2 regions of the Agromyces hippuratus genome follow, and region 2 is predicted to be linked to the other one. Evidence: predicted binding sites of a transcription regulator. Region 2 holds the regulator's gene; the other holds the start of a gene.
The links. The regulator HspR, encoded in region 2, represses chaperone genes until heat shock. The targets are predictions, from matches to a motif close to AAGTTGAGTCNNNNNGACTCAACTT.
Positions count from the first base shown of each region.

Region 1 (7,765 bases), 970 kb from region 2:
GATCACGCGGTGAAAGGCAAACATCTGCCACCGACGCAGAAACCAGGAGTGAGTTACCAGCTGTTGGGAACGAAGCATTGGGGCAAGCATCAGTGAAGGAGCGTGGCTTTCGAAGCCCCATCTCTCGATGCAGTGCGACCGAACCCGTCGAAGTGGTGACCACATTTGAGCAGGCAGTCCAGTAGGCTCCGGGTGCTGGTGCTCGGAATTCGTCGTCGGTCCCGTTCAATGTGGAAATGAGTGCAGTTGACATTCTCGAATAGTCGGCAGATCGCTCCTAGTACTGTTGCCGCGCTCTTGGAAAAAGTCAGCAAGAACAGTTACGGCAAGTACCTAAAACGCGTCATATTGAAGCGAGTCCGGGGATTCGTTGATCGTGAGGTCACCTTTGACTTCCCCGTGACGGCACTAGTTGGGCCAAATGGTGGCGGCAAGACGACGGTCCTAGGTGCTGCGGCACTCGCATACGCTGACGTACCGCCTGGTCGGTTCTTCGCAAAGAGCGGCAAATACGACAGCAGCATGGTGGATTGGTCGATCGAGCACTACGTGATCGATAAGGACGTGGACGCGCGATTGGAAATCCGTCGTAGCGTGAACTACCCGACTTCAAAGTGGAACCGTAAGCCGTTTCAACGAGAAGTGCATATCTTCGGTGTGAATCGGACTGTGCCGGCGACGGAACGGACCGAACTTCAACGAGCGATCGGTGGAAGTTTCGCGGCGACAAGCGAAACCAAGCTGCCAGATGTGGTCGTGGCAGAATCGGAGCGGATTCTCGGGAAGGCGATAAGCGGATACTCGGAGCTCGGTGTAACCAAGAACGGGAGAACCACGCTCTACGCTGCAACCGACAAGTCTACCGGCAACCAATACTCTGAGTTTCACTTCGGCGCCGGCGAAGCGAGTGTCATCAAGATCGTCAGCGGAATTGAACTCGCTCCCGACAACAGCCTCATCCTCATCGAGGAGATCGAGAACGGTCTTCACCCTGTGGCGACTCGCGCCCTCGTCGAATACCTCGTTCACGTGGCGAAGCGCAAGTCTTGCCAAGTGATCTTTACAACACACTCCCACGCTGCGATCGAAGCCTTGCCACCAGCAGCGATCTGGGCTGCGTTCAACGGTCAAGTTGTGCAAGGAGCGCTCAACATCGAGGCGCTTCGGACGATTACGGGTCGCGTGGATTCAAAGTTGGCAATCTTTGTTGAGGACAAGTTCGCGGAACTTATGGTGCATACTGCACTTCGCTACTACGGGGCCGAGCTTTCTGCGATCAAGGTGCACGGCATGGGTGGGCATGATCCAGCTATCAAGGTGAATCGATATCACAACGGAGATCCAACTCGCAGATATGAAAGCGTCGCACTAGTTGATGGTGATCAGCGAGCACTCGTCGATCCAAATGAGCAAGTGTTCTCGTTGCCTGGCACCGTTGATCCCGAGGCGCACGTCCTTGACACAGTTCTCGCCGAAATTGAGACAGTTGCTGCGCGTCTTACCGCGGCACTCAACCTGCCGCTCTCAGATCAGGAGCGCGTGAAGGACACCGTTCGTCGTCGGGCACAGTCGAATCGCGATCGTCACATCATCTTTGCGGAGATCGGTGAGGACCTGGATCTGACGGCAGAACTCGTAGTGCAGAACGCGTTCCTAGCGCAATGGGCTCAGTTGGTGCCGCGCGAGGTAGACGAGATGTTCGATCCGTTCAAAGCAATGATTCCGAAGCACCGCTAGCGGGCTGGGTGCGAATCGCGTAGTTGCGGCGGAGCTGACACGGTGTCGACGCTTTGAGGCGCAGGTCGAGGCCTGTAGGGGCGATCGCGCTCGCTGAGTTCGCGCGCGGCCATGTCGAGGTGCGGATTGATCGCAAGCGGATCTGCCTGCGGCTGGCCTAAAGGCGACCATCAGATGTCGTGGGAATACGCCAGCCCACTCCGCGTTGAACTTGAGCGTACCCCGCTCAACTCTCCAGGAGGATTGGTGCCCGAAGACTTCAACCCCGAAGCCGGCGCGAGCTCGTTCGACGAGTTTCTCGCCCGCTATCTCGCGGGTGAGCAGGCGCGTCAGGCTCGGTCGATCGACCTCAGCCGGTTCCTGACCGCCCGCACTCAAGGCATCCTGCGTCAAGCAGGACGCTTCGCGCTCGAGCGCGGCCAGACCGAGCTCGACGCCCTGCACATCCTGCGCGTGATCGTCGAAGACGAGAGCGTCAAGCAGGCGATCGCCCGCATCGGCGTCGCCCCCGAGCGGCTCATCACCGCGACCGAGGCGCGCCTGCCCGCTGCCGGCGACACCGCCGACATCAACGCGGCGACGATCACCCCGAGCGCCTCCCGCGCGCTGTTCCACAGCTATCAGGTGGCGCGCTCGGCCGGCTCGACCTACATCGACCCCGAGCACCTCTTCTTCGCGCTCGTGCTGGGGCAAGACGCTCCTGCCGGCCAGGTGCTCGCGCGCGCCGGCGTCACCGCCGAGGCTCTCACGCAAGGCATGCGCGAGACGGTCGAGGCGGGCATGCCGGGTGCCGACGGCGACACGGATGCCTCGGGCATGCCGGGCGCCGGGGCATCCGACACCCCCATGCTCGACAAGTTCGGCACCGACCTCACCGAGCTGGCCGCGAACGGCGAGCTCGACCCCGTGATCGGCCGTGCCGACGAGATCGAGCAGACCATCGAGATCCTCAGCCGTCGCACCAAGAACAACCCGGTGCTGATCGGCGAGGCCGGCGTCGGCAAGACGGCGATCGTCGAGGGCCTCGCCCGCGCGATCGTCGAGGAGTCGGTGCCCGAGGCCCTGCTCGACAAGCGCGTCATCTCGCTCGACCTGCCCGGCATGCTCGCGGGCACCCGCTACCGCGGCGACTTCGAGGAGCGCCTCACCAAGACCATGGAGGAGATCGCCGCGCACAAGGGCGAGCTCATCATCTTCATCGATGAGATCCACACCGTGGTCGGTGCTGGCGGCTCGGGCGACGGCGGCACCGATGCAGGCAACATCCTGAAGCCGCGCCTCGCGCGCGGTGAGCTGCACCTCGTGGGTGCGACGACGCTCAAGGAGTACCGCGCCATCGAGAAGGACCCTGCACTCGAACGCCGGTTCCAGCCGGTGCGCGTGGGGGAGCCCTCGATCGAAGACGCCGTGCTGATTCTGCACGGGCTGAAGCCCGCCTACGAGGAGCACCACGGCGTGCAGTACACGGATGCCGCGCTGCGCGCCTCCGTCGAGCTGAGCGCCCGCTACCTCACCGACCGCGTGCTGCCCGACAAGGCCATCGACCTCATCGACCAGGCAGGCGCACGTCTGCGCCTCAAGCTCGGCATGAAGACGGATGTCTCCGCGCTCATCGCGCGACTCGCCGACCTCGAGGCCGACAAGAACGCCGCCGTGAGCGCCGAGCACTACGAGGAGGCCTCGCGCATCCGCGACGAGATCTCGAAGGTGCAGGATCGGCTCGATGCGGCCACCGAGAAGGGGCGCGCTGGTTTCGACAAGCTCAACCAGCAGGGTGACGGGCTCAACCAGCAGAGCACCGTGATCGACGAGGCCGAGATCGCCGCGGTGATCTCGCGGGCCACCGGCATTCCGGTGAACCGCCTCACCGAGAGCGAGCGCGAGCGCCTCGGCGACCTCGAAGGCGAGCTGCACGCGCGTGTCATCGGTCAAGACGATGCGGTCACCGCGGTCGCCAAGGCCGTGCGCCGCAGCCGCACCGGCATGGGCGACGCCAAGCGGCCGGTCGGATCATTCCTGTTCCTCGGGCCGACAGGTGTCGGCAAGACCGAGCTGGCGCGTGCGCTGGCGTCGTCGCTCTTCGACGACGAGCAGGCGATCGTGCGCTTCGACATGAGCGAGTTCGGCGAGCGGCACACGGTGTCGCGCCTCGTCGGCGCCCCTCCCGGATACGTCGGGTACGACGAGGCCGGGCAGCTCACCGAGCGCGTGCGGCGCAACCCGTACTCGATCGTGCTGTTCGACGAGATCGAGAAGGCGCACCCCGATGTGTTCAACCTGCTGCTGCAGGTGCTCGACGACGGACGCCTGACCGACGGCCAGGGTCGCACGGTCGACTTCCGCAACACGGTGATCGTGATGACCTCGAACCTCGGTTCGGAGTTCCTCGCGTCGCGTTCGGGTGCACTCGGCTTCGTCGCCTCGACGGATGGCTCGGGCTTCAGCTCCTCCGATGACGTGCGCCAGCGCGTCATCGGCAAGGTGCGTGAGGCCATGCGCCCCGAGTTCCTGAACCGCATCGACGAGATCGTGCTGTTCCAGAAGCTCGACGAGCCGCAGCTCGCACAGATCGTGCGACTCATGCTCGGCGCCACCGCGTCGCGGCTCGCCGCGCGCGAGGTCGCCTTCGAGGTGACGGATGCCGCGGTGTCGCTCTTGGCCGAACGCGGCTACGAGCCCGAGTACGGTGCCCGGCCGCTGCGCCGTGTCATCCAGCGCGAGATCGACGACCGCATCAGCGACCTGTTCGTGAGCGGCGAGCTCGGCGACGGCGAGGAAGTGAAGGTGGATGCCTCGGACGGCGAGTTCGTCGTGACATCCGTGCCCCGCGCGACCGTGACGGTGCCTCTGGCGGCGTAACCGCCTCGCCACGTCGCACGTAACCGTGTGAATCAGCGACCGTAACCGGCCGAAGACGAACGCCCGGCCCTCTCGGAGGGTCGGGCGTTCGTCGTGCAGGAACAGGCGGTGATATCGCCCGGAGTCATCCCCGCAGCGTCGACGCCATCGACACGAGGAACGTCAGGAGATCGACGAGAGCCATCGCCCCGAGTGCGACTCCCGCCCCGGCACGAGCGCGTCCGGTCGGACGGCGAAGTGCGATGATGCCGGCGACGATCGCCACGATGGCGAGCACCCCGGCGAGCGATCTCGACACGATCAGGGTCATTGCGGCCCATCCGAGCAGGCTCCAGGCGTCGACGGAGTCCTGTGGGATCAGCGCGACCACGATCCACGCCAGGTTGGCCGCAACCGCACTGATCCCGGCCGTGAATGAGACGGCCGCGCTGGTCGAACGGGAATCCGTCGGAGTTTCGTCGCGGGGCGGTGCCGTGTCGGGAGTGACCATGGAGACATCCTGTCGACCGCGCATCACGGCCCGGAAGGGTGCGGCTGCCCCCAACTCGGGGGGCCTGCGCGGGCGCGAGCGGGCGATCAGCTCGGGAGCAGCACGCCGACCTGGTCGCGAATGTCCTGCACGAGTTCGTCGACGGTGCGGGTGATGTTCGCCGTCGCCGCCATGGTGACGAACATGATCGCCGAGACGACGCGCGCGAGGGTGGCGGCGTCGCGCTCGCCGAGGCGGTCGTCGCGACGCAGCACGGCGGCGACGGCCTCTTCGGTCTGCGCGGTCAGCGTGAGCGCGTCGCGGTGGTGCGGCTCTTCGGGGTCGCCGAAGACCAGCTCGCGCAGGTAGGTGCGCCCGTTGTCGATCTGGATGCGGTTGCAGTGCACGACCGGGCGCACGATCGCCATCACCGCCTCGAGCGCATCGGGCAGGCTCTCGGCGGCCGCCCGTCCCTCTTCGAGGGCGTCGGCGTAGCCGGAATTCTGCACGAGCAGGAGCAGCTCGCCCTTGGTCTTGGCGTAGAGGAAGAGGGTGCCGGCGCCGATATCGGCCTTCTCGGCGATCTGCTGCGTGGTGACGTCGTCGACGCCGTGCTCGGCGAAGAGTTCTCGCGCGGCGGCCGTGATGCGTTCGAGCTTGACCTGCTTGTTCCGCTCGCGCCGCCCGACCGGTGCCGTGACCGAGGCCATTCCGTCCTCCAGGATTCGATCTGACTGTGCTCAGTTCTGAGCATAATGCGGGAGGACTCGGCCCTCTCTCACGTATGTCAACGCCTCGGAGACGTTGTAGGCGTGCGCCGCCGATGCGAACATCGACAGCTCGTCTGACATGGTCGAGATCGCGTCGCCCTCGAAGAATGCCGCGCGCGCGGAGGCATCGGCGAAGCCGAGCACCAAGGAGGCGTGGAACCGCTGGTCGGCGGGATTGTCGTGGGCGACGTCGGGGGTGTTCCAGAGCTTCTCGTTCCAGGGCATGAAGACCTGGGTGCGCAGCTCGGTCACGGGTGCGGCCTTCGTGAGCGCAGGCACGAGGCTGTCGGTGAGGTACCTCCGGAACGCTCGAGTGCCGACGCCCTCGCGTCGCCTGACGTAGACGAGGGCACGTGACCCCGTGTCGCCGTTTCGCTCGTACCAGCGGGTGGAGTTCGGCGGGCCGGCGTACATCAGGGTGCGCCGGAACACGTTCACCTCGTCTTGGAACGCGAGCTTGGTCTGCGCACGGCCCTGCACTGGCGCGAGCGCGGAGGCGAAGGTGACCTCGGCGACCCCGTCGATCTTGCGATCTGCGGGAATGGTCGTCTCGACGCCGTGCGTGGCGGGCCAGAGACCGGGAATGGTGGCGTCGAGGTGGAGCTGCCGGTACTCGTCGAGCCCCGGGCTTGCCGAGATGATCTTCGAGTGCGGGCCCTTCCAGTGCTCCATGCCCTGCTGGCGGGGCTGATCGGTGCGCATCCACAGCAGGATCGATGACGCGAGCGCCTTCTTCGTGAACGGAATCGTGTTCGTCATGGTGTGCCTTCCTGAGTGATTCGAATGCCGGTCAGCGCGCGAGGAACCGGGCGGCCACGGGCGCGAAGCGGTCGTGGAACTGGAAGATGCCGCCGTGGCCGGAGTCGGGGTAGATGATCAGCTCCGACCCCGCGATGCGGCGGTGCAGGTCGTCGGAAAGCACCGAGGGCACCATGCGGTCGTGGTCGCCATTGGCGATCAGGGTGGGCTGGGTGAGCTTCGAGAGGTCTGCGGGCGCCGAGCGACCCCACTTCTTGATCGCCTTCAGCTGCGTCTGGAACGCCTTCGTCGTGATCGGGGCGTCGCGGTCGACGGTGCGCTCCTGGAGTCGGCTGACGAACGCCTTCGCGGCGGGCTTGCCGGTGGCGTTGCGGTTGAAGAAGAGGAACTCCTTCGGGTCGGAGCGGGTCAGGGTCGCGCGCAGGATGTCGAAGTAGGTGACGCCGGCGACCTTGTCGATGCCGGCGCCGCCGGCGGGGCCGGTGCCGGTGAGCACGAGCTTGCGCACGAGCTCGGGGTGCTCGACGACGAGGGCTTGGGCGACCATGCCGCCGAGCGAGAACGAGAAGATGTCGATCTGGTCGAAGCCGAGCGCGCGGACGAAGGTGTAGGCGTCAGCGGCCATCGCCTCGACCGAGTCGGGCACCTCGCCGGTGGAAGCGCCGACCCCGCGGTTGTCGAACGCGATGACGTGGCGGCCCTCGGCGATGGGGTCGATGATGCGCGGGTCCCAGTTGTCGAGGGTCGCGGCGAGGTGCACGAAGAAGACGACGGGCACGCCACCCTTCGGGCCGAGCTCGCGGTAGGCGTAGGTGACGCCGCCGGCGGTGATCGTGCGGGTGGGGGCCTTCGCGTAGGACGTGACCGGCCCGCTCGCGGTATCGGGGGTGGTGCTCATGAGGATTCTCCTTTTTCGTGAGTTGACTCAATTATGAGTCGACTCAGTAAAGTTGTCAAGCGAAGCCGCGCGCCACCCCCGTTCTCGGGTCTGGTGGAACGTGCGCGACGGGTCGAGTGTTGGCACAGCTCCGCATCGAACCCGACGAACGCGGATCGACGGCTTGGTGCCGCCTCGAGGAGGCCCCCGTGTCCAACGCGCTTCGTCTGCAATCCGTCGCTGCCCTCGCCCCGGATTCGCGCCGGTCGACTCGGCTCGCACTCGTGCTGTTCA
Region 1 is NZ_JACCFI010000001.1:3,510,065-3,517,829, forward strand. It holds gene BJY17_RS16405 (ATP-dependent nuclease) at 241-1,737, shown strand; gene BJY17_RS16410 (ATP-dependent Clp protease ATP-binding subunit) at 1,984-4,596, shown strand; gene BJY17_RS16415 (hypothetical protein) at 4,721-5,086, opposite strand; gene BJY17_RS16420 (TetR/AcrR family transcriptional regulator) at 5,173-5,775, opposite strand; gene BJY17_RS16425 (strictosidine synthase) at 5,806-6,594, opposite strand; gene BJY17_RS16430 (alpha/beta fold hydrolase) at 6,626-7,492, opposite strand; gene BJY17_RS16435 (beta strand repeat-containing protein) at 7,681-7,765, shown strand, end outside.
Region 1: the regulator HspR is predicted to act here: its motif matches at 1,946-1,970, upstream of BJY17_RS16410 (ATP-dependent Clp protease ATP-binding subunit).

Region 2 (7,765 bases):
GACCCAGAGCTCGCGCCCCGACTCGAGGCGCGTCGCGAGCATCACGACCTGGATCACGACCGCGGCGATCGTGAGGGCGTCGTTGCGCGCGAGCGCCGCGTCGTCGGGGTACCAGAGCCGGGCGGCGACGATCACGGCGAGCAGTGCGGCCCCGAAGACGCAGGCCCAGGCCTGCTTCGCCCCGAACACGAGGAACTCGATGAGCCCGGCACGGATGCCCCGCTCCGAGGCTCCCGCGAGCAGGCGATGCGCGCCGCGGTCGAGGGCGCGCTCGACCGGCGTGAGCTGCCGCTCGTGCTCCTGGCTCGTGGCGACCCGGGCCCCGCTCGTCACGCCGCTGCCCTCTGTGATGCCGTGACCGTGAACTTCGGATTCCGGGCGACCTGCCGGGTGCGCCCGACGACCCGCTCGAGGAGCGGCCGGTAGGCGAGGTGGGAGTTCCAGACGCACCAGAGCTCGCCGCCGGGAGCGAGCACGCGCGCCGCGTCGGCGAAGAGGTGCGCGGCGATGCCGGTCGAGATCGCCGCGTCGCTGTGGAACGGCGGGTTCAGCACGATGAGCCGCTCACTCGCGTCGGCGAGCCCTTCGAGGCCGTCGGCTCGGGTGACGTGCACGCGGTCGGCGACCCCGTTGGCCTCGGCGGTCAGTCGAGCGGATGCCGCGGCGGACGCCGAACGATCGGTCGCCGTGACCCGCAGCGCTGGTCGCGCTCGCGCGAGCCACGACGCGACGACGCCCGTGCCGCACGCGAGATCGACGGCGGACGCGGCATCCGGGACCGCGCCGCCCAGCTGCGCGAGCAGGAACCGAGTGCCGATGTCGACCCCGGTGCCGGCAAAGACGCCGCCGTGAGCGACGACCGTGAGGGCGAGATCGTCATGACGGGTGCTGCGCGGCCATGCCGCGTCAGCCGAGGCTCGGGGCGCGCCTGCGGGGTCGCGCGCGAAGAGCACGCGGGACTTCTGGCGGGCGCGACTCACGTCGACCCGGCCGAAGCTGCGACCGAGCACGTCGTTCATCGCGAGCGACATGTGCTTGATCCGGCCGCCGGCGACGACCACGACCGCCGGATGCGCGTGCGCCGTGATGAGCTGCGACACCTCGTCGAGCCGGTCGAGCGATCGCGGCAGGCGCATGAGCACGAGCCGTGCGCCCGCGACGAGCTCGGAGTCGAGTGGGAGCGATCGCACCTCGCCCTCGAGGCCGAGCCGGCCCGCGTTCCCTGCGAGCGCCCGCTCCCCGGTCACGAGGTCCTGGTGCACTCGGATGCCTCGCGCGCCGGCGTCGGCCGCGGCGAGCGCGAGCGCCCCGTAGGAGTCGTCGACGACGACGATCTCCCCCGGCCCCGCCTCGCCGATGAGCGCCGCCGCCTCGTCGAGGATCAGTCGGTCCGCGGCATCCGATGCCTCGAGCCCCGGACCTTCGACATCGGGGTGACGCCGCAGGGCGTCGAGGTCGATCGGCATTCCCCAAGGGTACGACGCGTCGAATCGATGTCATCTTCCTCTCCCGTTCGCGGCATCCGCCGGACTAGCCTGTCGAGTGTCGACATGACTTCTGGGGGTCCGCATTGACCATCGAAACTCAGCACAGCGCGCCGCAGGAGCACGCCGTCGAATGGTGGGCGCTCGCCCCCGACGACGTGATCGCGCAGGCGAAGACCGAACCGTCACGCGGGCTCACCGCGGCCGAGGCGGCGAAGCGCCTGGCGGATGCCGGGCCCAACGCGCTGCACAGCGCACCGCCGCCGAACGTCTGGCGCATCGCGCTCAGCCAGGTGCTCGAGCTCATGACGCTCATGCTCATCGCGGTGACGATCGTGTCGCTGCTCATCGGGCAGGTCACGACGGCGATCATCGTGGCGGTCCTGGTGCTGTTCAACGTGATCACCGGCACCCAGCAGGAGGTGAAGGCCCGCCGCAGCGTCGACGCGCTCGCGAAGCTGCAGACGCCGAAGGCACGGGTCATCCGAGACGGCGTCCTGGTGCAGATGGACGCGACGGGGCTCGTGCCCGGCGACATCGTCGAGCTGGAATCCGGTGATCTCGTGCCCGCCGACGGACGGATCCTCCGGTCGGCGAACCTCGAGACGCAGGAGTCCTCGCTCACCGGCGAGTCCCTGCCCATTCCGAAGGGCCCGGCCGAGAACGCCGCAGGCACCGCGCTCGCCGACCGCACGTCGATGGTGTTCCAGAACACGTCGGTCACCCGCGGCACGGCGCGCATCGTCGTCGTCGAGACCGGCATGCGCACCCAGATGGGTCGCATCGCGTCGCTGCTCACGCAGGTCGGCGACAAGAAGTCGCCGCTGCAGCTCGAGCTCGACGGACTCACGAAAGTGCTCGGCATCATCGCCTGGAGCGCCGTGCTCGTCATCGTGCTCATCGGCTTCGCCCGCGGGCAGAGCCTCGACGAGCTGCTCTTCCTCGCCACGGCCGTCGCGATCTCCGCGATCCCGACCGGCCTGCCGGTGTTCGTGCAGAGCCTGCTCGCGTGGGGCGCCTCCAAGCTCGCGAAGGAGCGCGCGATCGTCACGTCGCTGAACGACGTCGAGACGCTCGGCGCGACGAGCGCGATCTGCTCCGACAAGACGGGCACCCTCACCCTCAACAAGATGACGGTGCGCACGGCATGGCTCGGCGGCAGCACCTACCGGGTCACCGGCGAGGGCTACTCGTTCGAGGGCAGCGTGCTCGGCACCTCCGACGAACCGCTCGACGCGCCGACGCTCGGGCTCGCGGTCGGCCTGCCGAACGACGCGACGGTGTCGGCCGACGGCGAGGTGGTGGGCGACCCCACCGAGGCCGCGCTCGTGGTGCTCGCCGCGAGGCTCGGCATCGACGCCGACCAGGCGCGCAAGGACTACCCCCGGCTGGCCGAGGTGCCGTTCGACTCCGACTACAAGTTCATGGCGACCCTGCAGCGCATCCCCTACCGCGGCGAGCAGCGGCTCGTGCTCATCGTGAAGGGCGCACCCGACGTGGTGCTCGGGCGCTGCACCACGATGCTCGGCGAGACCCGCGAGATCGTGCCCGTGGCCTCCGACGAGGCGACGAACACCCTCGAGGGCATGTCGGCCACCGGGCTTCGCACGCTCGCGATCGCCGCCCGCTTCCTCGACGACGGCGACGAGGCCCGCATCGCGGCCGAGCCGATGACCTGGGTGTCCGAGCTGACGCTCATCGGCATCGTCGGCATCGTCGACCCGCTGCGGTCCGAGGCGAAGGATGCCGTCGCCATCGCCCACAACGCCGGCATCGACGTGCGCATGATCACAGGCGACCACGCGGTGACTGCCGGGGCGATCGGCGCCGAGCTGGGCCTCGGCACCGGGGCCGTGAGCGGTGCCGACCTCAAGCAGATGACCGACGAGGAGCTCTCGCGTCGCCTCCCCGACCTGCACGTGTTCGGCCGGGTCACCCCCGACGACAAGCTCCGCCTGGTCGGGCTCCTGCAGGCCGACGGCGCGATCGTCGCGATGACGGGCGACGCCGTGAACGACGCGGCGGCGATCAAGCAGGCGAACATCGGCGTCGCGATGGGTTCCGGCTCCGAGGTGACGAAGCAGGCCGCGAAGCTCGTGCTCACCGACGACAACTTCGCGACCCTGGTGCACGCGGTCGAGATCGGCCGCATCGTCTACTCGAAGATCACCGCGTACCTGCGGTTCCAGATGACGCAGCTGCTGAGCCTCATCATGCTGTTCCTCGCCGCGAGCGCGTTCTCGATCGCCGAGGGCGTCGCGCTGTTCCCGGCCCAGGTGCTGTTCATCAACTTCTTCGTGGCGCTGTTCGCGGTCTTCGCGATCGCCGCCGACGCCAACCCGCCCGGCATCATGAACCACCCGCCGCGCGACCCGAGGATCGGCGTCGTCAATCGGGTGTCGCTCGTCGAGTGGCTCGTCTACGGCGCCGTCATCTTCCTGATCGCACTCGTGCCGCTGCTCTGGGGGCCCGACGCGCCGAGCCCGACCGAGCCGACCGCGTCGATGACGATGGCGTACGTCGTGCTCGGCCTGGCCACCGTGCTGAGCGCACTGCTCATGCGTCGGACGCCGGAATCGGGCCTGCTGGCGCCCATCGCGGCGGTCGCCAAGATCCTGGTCTGGCCGGTGCTGCTCATCGTCGCGTCGACCGAGATCGGCTTCCTGCAGCGCGCGCTCGGCACCGTCTCGCTCACGGGCTGGCAGTGGCTCGGATGCATCGGGCTGACGCTGGTGCTGCTGGTCGTCGTCGAGGGCGACAAGTGGTTCCGTCGGCGCCGGCTCGCCCGCCGCCAGGCGGGCGCGCCCGTCGTCGCGACCACCGGCATCCGCTGAGTTCCCGGCCGCGCCGCGGCGCGAGCTCGGGGCCGCATCTTGCTGGGTGCGGCTCCCTGCTGGGTTTGCTACCCTCGGTGCCGCATGCAGGACGCACAGGTCGGGGGACGACGGGCGGCGCGACATGAGGTCGCGACGCCCGTGACGCGTCCCCGGCGTTCGACGGCGGAACGCGCGCGTCCGCGCCGACGATCGCTCACCGCGGCCGCCACGCTCTCGGTGCTCGGCCTGCTCGCCGGGCTCGCCCTCGCACCGCTGCCGCAGCCAGGCGGCCTGTTGCCGTTCGCCGCGGCGGATGCCCCGCACCTCGGCGACGTGCAAGACCTCGAGGTCGCGTCGGATGTCTCAGCTCCGACGGTCTCGCACGAGTCCTACGTCGCGACCACCGGCGCGCAGACGCTCGTCGCGGGCGGCACGAACGTCGACTGGGCCAAGCTCGTGCTCGTCGAGGGCGAGTGGCCGCTGACCGAGGAGAACGTCACCTTCATGATGCGGTGGATGCGTCAGGAGAACGGCGCCGACAACTGGTGGAACCGCAACAACCCCCTGAACAACGGTCAGGGTTCCGGTGGCGGATCAGGCCTCGGCAGCTATCCGACCCTCATCGAGGCCGCGTACTACGCCGCCGAGAACCTGCAGTCGGGGCGCTACCCCGAGGTCGATGCGGCGCTCGCCAGTGGCGACTCGGCCGATGCCACCGCTCAGGCGATCTGGGCGTCGGCGTGGGCGTCGAGCCACTACGGCTACGGCACCCATTGGAGCTCGCGCCCCTACGAGGTCATCGAGGCGCCGGCCTCCGCCTGGGGTCGCTGACCTCCGCTACTCGCGTTCCAGCGGGCGCCACACGACGACGGCGTTCTCGCGGCGCACGCGGGTGCCGGCACGGAGCGAGATGACCTCGCCCGCCGAACCTGCCGCGAAGACGCGGCGACCGGGGCGGTTCAGCATCTCGTCGGCGAGCGCGCCCTCGAGTTCGCGCACGCGGGCGCGCAGGGTCGCGACCTCGTCTTCGAGGCCGAGCACCCGGCGGATGCCCTCGAGGCTCACGCCCTCGCTCGAGAGCTGGGCGATCTCGCGGAGCTGCACGACGTCGTGCATCGAGTAGCGCCGCGACTTGCCCGCGGTGCGGGTCGGCGAGACGAGCCCGAGCCGGTCGTACTGCCGCAGCGTCTGCGGGTGCATGCCCGCGAGCTCGGCGGCGACGGAGATGACGAAGAGCGGGCTCCTCTCGTTCATCTCCACGGCCTAGCCCTTCGCCTTCGCGAGCAGGTCGTCGCGGGGGTTCTCGTCGGGCAGCAGCGCGGCGAACTCCTCGAGCTTCGCCTCCGCCTCCTTCGAGAGGTGCGAGGGAACGGCGACCTGCACGACCGCGAGCAGGTCTCCGGTGCCCTTCGACGTCTTCACGCCGCGGCCCTTGACCCGCAGCACCCGGCCGCTCGGCGTACCGGGAGCGACCCGCACCTTCACGGGGTCGCCACCGAGCGTCGGCACCTCGACGGTCGCGCCGAGCGCCGCCTCGGTGAACGTGACGGGCACGGTGACCCTGAGATTCAGGCCATCGCGCTCGAAGACCGGATGCTTGCGCACCGTCACTGTCAGCACGATGTCGCCGGGCTCACCGCCGTCGGGCGAGGGCTGGCCCTTGCCCCGCAGGCGGATCTTCTGCCCGTCGGCGACGCCCGCCGGGATGCGCACCGTGATCGGCTTGCCCTCGGCGGTCTGCAGGGTGATCTGGTCGCCCTTGGTGGCGGTGACGAAGTCGAGCGTCGTCGTCGCCGTGACATCCCGCCCCTTGGTGGGGCCGCCGGCGCCGCGGTAGCCGCCCGTCGGCTGGCCGAAGCGGCCTCCGCCGAAGAGCCCGCCGAGCAGGTCGTCGTAGTCGCCGCCCTGCTGGAACGTGTACGACTGGCCGCGGCCTCCGCCGCCCTGGCCGAACATGCCGCCGAAGACGTCTTCGAAGCCGCCGTTGCCGCCGGCGCCGCCGGGCGCGGTGAATCGAGCGCCGGAGCCCATGGCCCGTACGGCGTCGTACTCCTTGCGCTGCTCGGGGTCGGCGAGCACGGAGTGCGCCTCGCTGATCTCCTTGAACTTCGCCTCGGCGGCAGCATCACCGGGGTTGGAGTCGGGGTGGTACTTGCGTGCGAGCTTGCGGTACGTCTTCTTGAGCTCCGCGTCGCTCACGTCTTTGGAGACGCCGAGCACCTTGTAGAAGTCCTTGTCGAACCAATCCTGACTGGCCACCGGCACCTCCTCTCTCGTATCTGTCTGAAGTCTGTCTTGAGTCTGTCTGAAAACCGTGTCGGCCGGTCCGCGACATCCGCGAACGGATGCCGCGGGCCGGCCGAGTCGGGTCTACTGGGGGGTCTTCACGACGACCTTCGCTGCGCGGAGCAGCGTGCCGCCGAGGGTGTACCCGGTCTCGACGACATCGGCGATCGTGTCGATCTCGACGTCGGCCGACGGCTGCTGGAAGATCGCCTCGTGCCGCTGCGGGTCGAACGGCTCGCCGACCTCGCCGAACGACGAGAGGCCGAGCTTCTCGACCGAGCCGCGCAGCTTCGCCGCGATGGTCGCGAACGGAGCGTCGCCCTCGAGGTCTCCGTGCTTCTCGGCACGGTCGAGGTCGTCGAGCACGGGCAGCAGCACGGCCACGGCCGCGCCGACTGCGCGCTCGCGCTCGAGCTCGCGGTTCGCCTCGGTGCGCTTGCGGTAATTGGCGTACTCCGCAGTGATGCGCTTGAGGTCGGCCAGGTGCTCGTCGCTCGGATCCTGCACCTCGGCGTTCGCCGCGTTCAGGATGTCGTCGACCGTGAGCACCTCGTCGTCGTCGACCTCGGGGGCCTGCCCCTCGGGGGTGACGGATGCCGCGGCATCCGTCACCTCGTCGGAGGCACCGGCGTCGGGGTCGGGGACTTCGGGAGTCTCCTTCTCGTCTGCCATGGCTACTTCTTCTCTTCCTCGTCGTCGATGACCTCGGCGTCGACCACGTCTTCGTCGGAGGACTGGTCGCCCTCTGCGCCAGACGGGTTCGCGTCTTCGCCGGGCGCGGCCGCGGCATCGGCCTGCTGGCTCTGCGCGTAGATCGCCTCGCCGAGCTTGCCCTGCGATGCGTTGAGCTTCTCGAAGGCCGACTTCACGGCCTCGTCGTCGTCGCCCGCGAGCGCGGTCTTCAGCGCGTCGACGTCGCCCTGCACCTCGGACTTGACGTCAGCGGGGAGCTTGTCGTCGTTGTCCTTGATGAGCTTCTCGATCGAGTAGACGAGCTGCTCGGCCTGGTTGCGGGTCTCAGCCGACTCGCGACGCGCCTTGTCTTCGGCGGCGTGCTCCTCGGCCTCGCGCACCATGCGCTCGATGTCGTCCTTCGGGAGGCTCGAGCCGCCCGAGATCGTCATGCGCTGCTCCTTGCCGGTGCCCTTGTCCTTCGCGGACACGTGCACGATGCCGTTG
Region 2 is NZ_JACCFI010000001.1:2,535,648-2,543,412, forward strand. It holds gene BJY17_RS11835 (DUF817 domain-containing protein) at 1-333, opposite strand, end outside; gene BJY17_RS11840 (class I SAM-dependent methyltransferase) at 330-1,466, opposite strand; gene BJY17_RS11845 (cation-translocating P-type ATPase) at 1,571-4,318, shown strand; gene BJY17_RS11850 (hypothetical protein) at 4,403-5,131, shown strand; gene BJY17_RS11855 (heat shock protein transcriptional repressor HspR) at 5,138-5,554, opposite strand; gene BJY17_RS11860 (DnaJ C-terminal domain-containing protein) at 5,564-6,559, opposite strand; gene BJY17_RS11865 (nucleotide exchange factor GrpE) at 6,671-7,258, opposite strand; gene dnaK (molecular chaperone DnaK) at 7,261-7,765, opposite strand, start outside.